Regions from separate parts of the Leifsonia sp. NPDC058292 genome, predicted to be linked through region 2. Evidence: predicted binding sites of a transcription regulator. Region 2 holds the regulator's gene; the other holds the start of a gene.
The links. The regulator HrcA, encoded in region 2, represses chaperone genes, less so after heat shock. The targets are predictions, from matches to a motif close to TTNGCACTCGNNNNNNNCGAGTGCNAA.
Positions count from the first base shown of each region.

Region 1: groL (chaperonin GroEL) is a predicted target of HrcA. The motif match lies at 2,517-2,543, and genes of this name have one in related genera.

Region 1 is NZ_JBHVYL010000016.1:55,893-60,098, reverse strand. Features, by position in the region: gene ACFVWR_RS10845 (nitroreductase family protein) at 8-559, opposite strand; gene msrB (peptide-methionine (R)-S-oxide reductase MsrB) at 561-962, opposite strand; gene ACFVWR_RS10835 (DUF3263 domain-containing protein) at 1,144-1,437, shown strand; gene ACFVWR_RS10830 (LytR C-terminal domain-containing protein) at 1,454-1,996, shown strand; gene ACFVWR_RS10825 (cold-shock protein) at 2,186-2,389, shown strand; gene groL (chaperonin GroEL) at 2,589-4,206, shown strand, end outside.
Region 2 is NZ_JBHVYL010000037.1:18,531-22,736, forward strand. Features, by position in the region: gene ACFVWR_RS16235 (16S rRNA (uracil(1498)-N(3))-methyltransferase) at 1-605, opposite strand, end outside; gene dnaJ (molecular chaperone DnaJ) at 612-1,721, opposite strand; gene hrcA (heat-inducible transcriptional repressor HrcA) at 1,754-2,773, opposite strand; gene ACFVWR_RS16250 (DUF4870 domain-containing protein) at 2,985-3,500, shown strand; gene ACFVWR_RS16255 (DUF4870 domain-containing protein) at 3,616-3,999, shown strand; gene hemW (radical SAM family heme chaperone HemW) at 3,996-4,206, opposite strand, start outside.

The DNA of each region.
Region 1 (4,206 bases), on a different contig from region 2:
GCCTCGGCTAGTCCAGCGTCGTGAGATAGCGCTCCGGGTCGATGGTCTTGCGGTGGCCCTCCTTCGACCCTTCGGGGATGCCGCCGACGTACAGCCAGCCCAGCAGCCGCTCGTTCTTCGCCAGGCCGTGCATCTTGTGCACGGCCTTCGAGCGCGTGTGACGTCCGGTGCGCCAGATGACGCCCCAGCCCTCCTCGTGCAGCAGCAGGCTCAGGACGTGCGCGACGCCGGAGGCCACCGCATCCTGCTCCCAGCCGGGAACCTTCTCGCTTTTCGTGCGCACCGCGACGATCGCCAACAGCAGCGACGACCGCAGCGGTTTCGCCGCGAGCTTGTCGGCCCCGTGCCCGGACGCCCTCGCGTCAGTCACGAAAGCGTGACCCAGACGCACGCGCGCCGCGCCCCGCAGCTCGATGACTCGCCACGGATGCAGCGAGCTGTGATCGGCCACCCGGCCGGCCGCCGCGATGAGCGGCAGCAGCTGCTCGTGGGTCGGCGCCGCCTCGGTCACGCGCGAGTACGACCGGCGCGCTGCGACGGCCTCGGCGATGCGCCCCACGCTATTCGCCGGCGGTGAAGTTGAGCGCGATGGAGTTCATGCAGTAGCGGTCGCCCGTCGGCGTGCCGAAGCCGTCGTCGAAGACGTGGCCGAGGTGCGAGTCGCAGGTCGCGCAGCGCACCTCCGTGCGAACAACGCCCAGGCTGTCGTCCTCGAGCAGCTTCACTGCCTCCGGGCGCACCGACTCGTAGAAGCTGGGCCAGCCGCACCCCGAGTCGAACTTCGTTCCCGACTTGAACAGTTCGGCGCCGCACGCCGCACAGGTGTAGAGGCCGGCGCGGCTCTCGTCGAGGAGCTCACCCGTCCAGGGACGCTCGGTCGCGGCCTCGCGCAGAACAGCGAACTGCTCCGGGCTCAGTTCGTCGCGCCACTCGTCGTTGCTCTTGATGACGGTGTCGTTCATGGCGGGGATCCTTTCGTCAGACACAACCCTAAACGGCGAGGAGTGCGAGCCTGTTCCCTGTTTCACGGCGGATTTTCGTGGGCGACGGGCCGAGGGCTTGGGGCAACACACAGAATCCCGCAAATAGGATGAACCGCGAATGCGGGCCCGACGGGCTCGCCGGCCTTCCGGGAGGGGAGAGATGGAGAACGCGCCAGGCGATCGTGCTCCCGTCTCCCGGCCCGACGCGCTCGGCGAGCGGGATGCGGCGATCCTGGCGTTCGAGCGACAGTGGTGGCGTCACGCCGGCGCCAAGGAGCAGGCCATTCGCGAGGAGTTCGGTCTCTCGGCCGCGCGGTACTATCAGCTGCTCGGTGCGCTGATCGATTCGCCCGCCGCATTGCACCACGACCCCATGCTCGTCAAACGGCTGCAGCGCCTTCGCGACGCGCGGATGGCGGCCAGGAGCACCCGGACGCTTGCGTCCGACGACTGAGGATTCGACGAAAACGATGGCTGAGAAGTACCCCAAGGACCGGTTCGACACGATCCCCGACGATCTGCGGCGGGTCGGCGCCCACCGCACCCCGCGGCCCAAGGGCCGCGGCTGGATCGGCTTCGGCTGGGCGGCTCTCGCCACGGTCGTGCTCATCGGCGCCGGCGTCTTCGGACTCTCCCTGGTGAACGGGAGCATCTCCTTCACCGGCTCGACACCGTCGAAGAGTGCCGCCGCCACGCCCACTCCCACGCCCACCATCGTTCCCACCGTCGACCCGAATCTCAGCGTCTTCGTGCTGAACGGCACGACGACCGGCGGGCTCGCGAACCAGATCGCCGACAAGCTCGTCGCGGCGGGCTGGAAGGTCGACTCGCGCGCCAACGCCAGCGACACCGACCTGCAGAAGACGATCGTGTACTACTCCGACCCCAAGAACCAGGCGGCGGCGCTCGGTCTCGCGCAGTCGCTGCCCGGCGCCACCATCGCCGAGACGCAGGACTACGTCGCCACCGGCGCCGCGCTCACGGTGGTCATCGGCGCCGACCTCGCCGGCTGATCCATCGGCCTCCGCGCCGCATCCGAGAGCGCCGGATGTTACGCCCGTGTTTAACTTCCGACGAATTCGCGTCATTTGGCGCGTAAATGCCGAAATCACTGGTGATTACTTGCATTGAAAGCATTAGTATCTGGATTCAACGCGCTGGTGATGGACCGGAGCGAGGAAACACAGCAATGGGAGTAATGCATGGCGAACGGAACCGTGAAGTGGTTCAACGCTGAAAAGGGCTACGGATTCATCACCGTCGATGAAGGGGGACAGGACGTTTTCGTTCACTACTCTGCCATCGACATGAGCGGCTACAAGGTCCTCGAGGAGGGCCAGCAGGTCGTGTTCGAAGTCGGCACCGGCCAGAAGGGGCCGCAGGCCGAGTCGGTTCGTCCGGCGTAGCGCGCAGCAACCAACCAACAGAGAGCGCCGTCCCCTCAGGGGGCGGCGCTTCCTCTGTTAACAGGGGATGTTCGCGGCAGGCGTCCGGCTCGTCTTGCACTCGGCTGCCACGAGTGCCAGAATCGCTTTAGCACTCCAGCTGTTCGAGTGCTAACCATTCGCATCTTTCGCAGACGTCCGGGAGGGACGAGAAACAACCATGGCAAAGATCATTGCTTTCAACGAGGACGCGCGCCGCGGCCTCGAGCGTGGCCTGAACATCCTGGCCGACACCGTGAAGGTGACGCTTGGCCCGCGCGGCCGCAACGTCGTTCTCGAGAAGAAGTGGGGCGCCCCCACGATCACCAACGACGGCGTGTCCATCGCCAAGGAGATCGAGCTCGACGACCCGTACGAGAAGATCGGTGCCGAGCTCGTCAAAGAGGTCGCCAAGAAGACCGACGACGTCGCGGGTGACGGAACCACCACCGCGACCGTGCTCGCTCAGGCCCTCGTCAAGGAAGGCCTCCGCAACGTCGCCGCCGGCGCAGACCCCATCACGCTGAAGCGCGGCATCGAGAAGGCCGTCAAGGCCGTCACCGAAGAGCTCATCGCCGCCGCCAAGGAGGTCGAGACCAAGGAGGAGATCGCTGCCACCGCATCCATCTCCGCCGGCGACAGCACCATCGGCGAGATCATCGCCGAGGCGATCGACAAGGTCGGCAAGGAGGGCGTCGTCACCGTCGAGGAGTCGAACACCTTCGGCACCGAGCTCGAGCTGACCGAGGGCATGCGCTTCGACAAGGGCTACCTGTCGCAGTACTTCGTGACCGACCCCGAGCGCCAGGAAGCGGTCTTCGAAGACCCCTACGTGCTCATCGTCAACCAGAAAGTCTCGACGATCAAAGACCTGCTGCCGATCGTCGACAAGGTCATCCAGGCCAACAAGCAGCTGCTCATCATCGCTGAGGACGTCGACGGCGAGGCCTTGGCCACGCTGATCGTCAACAAGATCCGCGGCATCTTCAAGTCCGTCGCCGTCAAGGCTCCGGGCTTCGGCGACCGCCGCAAGGCTCAGCTGCAGGACATCGCCATCCTCACCGGTGGCCAGGTCATCTCCGAAGAGGTCGGCCTCAAGCTCGAGAACGTCACGCTCGACCTTCTCGGTACCGCTCGCAAGGTCGTCATCACCAAGGATGAGACCACCATCGTCGAGGGCGGCGGAGACCCCGAGCAGATCGCCGGCCGCGTGGCCCAGATCCGCAACGAGATCGAGAACACCGACAGCGACTACGACCGTGAGAAGCTGCAGGAGCGCCTGGCGAAGCTCGCCGGTGGCGTCGCCGTCATCAAGGCCGGCGCCGCGACCGAGGTCGAGCTCAAGGAGCGCAAGCACCGCATCGAAGACGCCGTTCGCAACGCGAAGGCCGCCGTCGAAGAGGGCATCGTCGCCGGTGGTGGCGTCGCCCTCATCCAGGCCGGCAAGCTCGCCTTCGAGAAGCTCGAGCTGGTCGGAGACGAGGCGACCGGCGCGAACATCGTCAAGGTCGCCATCGAGGCTCCGCTCAAGCAGATCGCCATCAACGCGGGCCTCGAGGCCGGCGTCGTGGTCGAGAAGGTCCGCAACCTCCCGGTGGGTCACGGCCTGAACGCCGCCACCGGCGAGTACGTCGACATGCTCGCCGCGGGCATCAACGACCCGGTGAAGGTCACCCGCTCCGCGCTGCAGAACGCAGCGTCGATCGCCGGCCTGTTCCTCACCACCGAGGCCGTCGTCGCCGACAAGCCGGAGAAGAACCCGGCCCCGGTCGGCGACCCGACCGGCGGCATGGACTTCT
Region 2 (4,206 bases):
TCGGGCGCTATCCCGCCCTCGGGGCCGACCACGAGCACGAGCGGCCGCGCATCCGGCGTCAGGGAGGTCAACGGCGTCTGCGCGTCCGGTTCGAGCACGAGAACGCGATGGTCGGCCGCCAGCGCAGCCACGTCCTTGGTCGACGACAGTGCGCCGACCTCCGGCACCCATGCCCTGATCGACTGCTTGGCGGCCTCGCGCACGATCGTCGCCCAGCGATCCCGACCTTTCGCGACCTTGGCCCCCTCCCAGCGGGAGACGGACCGAGCGGCCGACCACGGGACGACAGCGTCGACGCCGAGCTCCGTCGACGCCTGGATGGCCAGCTCGTCGCGGTCCCCCTTCGCCAGCGCCTGCACGAGCGTCACACGCGGCGACGAGGGTTCGACGTGCTCCACCGCCTCGACGTCGATCGTCAGCTCCGCCGCCGTCGCGACGAGCACCTCGCCGCTGGCGACAAGCCCGCGGCCATTGCCGATCAGCACCGACTGCCCGGGCCGGGTGCGGTTCACCGTCGCGGCGTGCTTCGCCTCGGCGCCGGTGATCGAGAGGCGATCGCCGACGCCGACGGCGTCGAGGTCTTCGCGGAGGTAGAGCGAGCTCATCGCTGCCTAGACGTTGAGGAACCGGTCACGCAGCTTGGCGAACAGGCCCTGCTGGAAGCGGGCGAGCGAGGGCTCGGGGTGCTTGTGGATGGACGCGAACTGCTTGATCAGCTCGCGCTCCTTGTGGTCGAGCTTGGTCGGAGTGACCACCTGGATGCCGACCCTCAGGTCGCCACGACCGCTGCCGCGCAGGTGCGTGATCCCGCGGTCTTTCACGCTCATGATGTCGGCGCTCTGGATGCCCGGCTTCAGTTCCAGCTTGATGTCGCCGTCGAGCGACTTGACCGTCGCCGTGGTGCCGAGGATGGCATCCGTCATCGACACCTCGAGAGTGCAGAGGAGGTCGTCGCCGTCGCGGCTGAACACGTCGTGGTGCTTCACCTTGATCTCGAGGTAGAGGTCGCCGTTCGGTCCGCCGGCGGGGCCCGCCTCGCCGCTGCCGGGCATCTGCAGCCGCAGGCCGGTGTCGACGCCGGCCGGGATGTCGACCGGCACGGTGCGGCGCGCACGCACGCGGCCCTGCCCCTGGCAGGTGACGCACGGTGTCGCGATCACGGTGCCGTAGCCGCGGCAGGTTCCGCACGGACTCGACGTCATCACGTTGCCGAGCAGGGAGCGCACGGAGCGCTGGATGCTTCCCGTGCCGTGGCAGATGTCGCACGTGACCGGCGCCGTTCCGGGCTGGCAGCACGAGCCGTTGCAGGTCTCGCACACGACGGCCGTGTCGACCTCGAGATCGCGGTGGGTGCCGAACACGACCTCGTCGAGGTCGACCTCCACGCGCAACAGCGCGTCTTGACCGCGCTCGCGGCGCGACTTCGGGCCGCGGCTGTTTCCTCCGCCGCCGAAGAACGTCTCGAAGATGTCGCCGAAGCCGCCGAAATCGGCGCTTCCGCCGCCACCGAACCCCGGCTGCGGGCCGAGGTCGTACTGCTCCCGCTCCCGCGGGTCGCTCAGCACGTCGTAGGCGTGGGTGACCAGCTTGAACCGCTCCGACGCTTCGGGACTCGGGTTCACATCCGGATGCAGTTCTCTCGCGAGGCGGCGGTACGCCTTCTTAATCTCTTCAGGGGTGGCGTTGCGCTCAACGCCCAGGACTTCGTAATGGTCGGCCACGTACGGCTTTTCCTTTTCTTCGTTCGATTCTTCTATTCGCCGAGCAGGCGGGAAAGGTAACGGGCCACCGCGCGAACGGCGGCCATGTTGCTCGAGTAGTCCATCCGCAGCGGGCCGAGCACCCCGAGCCGGGCGACGTCAGCGCCCGAAGCCGAGTATCCGCTGGAGAGCACCGAGGTCTCCGCGAGCCCGAAGGCGGCGTTCTCACGGCCGATGCTGACCGCGACACCGTTCTGATCGGTCGCCATCTCACCGAACAGCCTGAGCAGGATCACCTGCTCTTCGATCGCTTCGAGAACGGGAAAGATGCTGCCGGTGAAATCGTGTTCGGTGCGCACCAGGTTGGCGGCGCCGGCCATCACGAGCTTGTCTTGCCTGTTCGCCGCGATCTGGTCGATGAGCGCGCTGGCGACGGGTTCCACGTGCGTGCGCGTGCGCTCGCTCAGGGCGTCGGGCAGGTCGCGGAGCCGGGCTGTGGCGTCGGCGAGAGAGAGGCCGGCGGCCGCTCCGTTGATCGCGCCGCGGATCTCCGCCACCTCCTCGTCGCCCAGCTCTGCCGGAAGCTCGACGACCCGCTGCTCGACGGCACCGGTGTCGGTGATGAGCACGCAGAGCACCCGGCGGGGTGCAAGGGTGACGAGTTCGATGTGACGGATGCGGGAGCGCGACACCGACGGATACTGCACCAGGGCGACCTGGTTGGTCAGTTGCGAGAGCAGTCGCACGGTGCGCGCCAGCACGTCGTCGAGGTCGATGGACTGCCCGAGGAACGTCTCGATCGCCTGCCGTTGCGCAGCGCTCAGCGGCCGCACCTCTGCGAGGTGGTCGACGAACAGGCGGTACCCCTTGTCCGTGGGAACGCGACCGGACGACGTGTGCGGCGCCGCGATCAGCTCTTCCTCTTCGAGGGCGGCCATGTCGTTGCGGATCGTCGCGGCCGACACGCCGAACGCGTGACGCTCGACGATGCTCTTCGACCCGACGGGCTCACGCGACGACACGTAGTCCTGCACGATGACGCGGAGAACTTCGAGGCTCCGTTCAGACACCATCCGCCCACGCCTCCCGACCCTTAGCACTCAACGATCCTGAGTGCTAATCATAACGCGCCGACACGCGTCCCTTTCATTGCACCGCCGAGACGGGCGGCAGTACCTTAGTCGTGCCGCCTCACAACAGCGTGGGCGGGCACTGATCGGCAGGCTCCGCCTCGCCGAGAGGTTCGACCGACCCGCCCAGGATCTCGAACGAAAGGCACCGATCATGACCGACCCCACACAGCCCCCGGCCGACCCGAACGAGGGGCTGCCCCCTCAGCAGCCGCAGCAGCCGTACGGCGGGGTGCCGCCCCAGCAGCCCCAGCAACCGCAGCAGCCGTACGGCGGGGTGCCGCCCCAGCAGCCGCAGCAGCCGTACGGCGCACCTGCCGCGCCTCTCGACCCGGCCCAAGACAAGCAGTGGGCGTCGTTCGCCCATCTCGGCGGCATCCTGTGGATCCTGCCGTCTCTGATCATCTTCCTGGTCTTCAAAGACCGCGGTCAACTCACTCGGCAGGAGTCGAAGGAGGCACTCAACTGGCAGATCACCTGGTTGATCGTCTGGTTCGTCTCCGTCATCATCGGCATCGTGCTGGTGTTCTCGCCCGTCGGGTTCGTGTTCAGCCTGCTCATCCCGTGGGTGCTGTACATCGTGAACCTGGTCTTCTCGATCCTCGGATTCGTGAAGGTCAACGGCGGCGGCGCCTACCGGTATCCGGTCAACTTCCGCTTCATCAAGTAGCTCTCGACCGCTCGGGCAGACCTCTCGGCTGCTTCCCAGTTTCGAGAGGTTTGCCCTAAGGTTGGGGCGACCCATCCCCGACCGCCCTTCCGGGCGCATTCTAGGAGAACCTCATATGTCAGCAACCCCACCGCCGCCGCCTCCCGGCGCACCGTACGGCGGCCCTTCGCAGCAGCTCAGTCCTTCGGACGAGAAGCTCTGGGCGACCCTCGTGCACGTCGGAGGGATCCTGTTCAACTGGATCCCGGCGCTGATCGGCTACCTCGTGCTGAAAGACAAGGGTCCGTTCGTCCGCGCGCACACCGCCACCGCCCTGAACTTCCAGATCACGATCTTCATCGCGTACATCGTGGGCAGCATCCTCACGATCGTGGTCGTGGGAGTGTTCATCATCATCGCGGCCGGAGTGGTGAACATCGTGTTCAGCATCATCGCCGCGGTGAAGTCGAATCAGGGCCAGTACTACACGTACCCGATCGCCATCAAGTTCGTCAGCTAGGCATCCGCCAGCAGACGACGCACGACAGCGTCGGCCAGAAGCCGCCCCCGCAGGGTCAGTCGCACTGATCCGCGGAGGGCGGCTTTCGCGTCGACGAGCTCATCGGCGATCAGGCCCGCGACGGCTGCGCGGCCGGCGGGGGTGAGCTCGGCGATCGGCAGCCCGTCACGGATGCGCGTGGTCAGCAGAACACGCTCGACCCGCTGC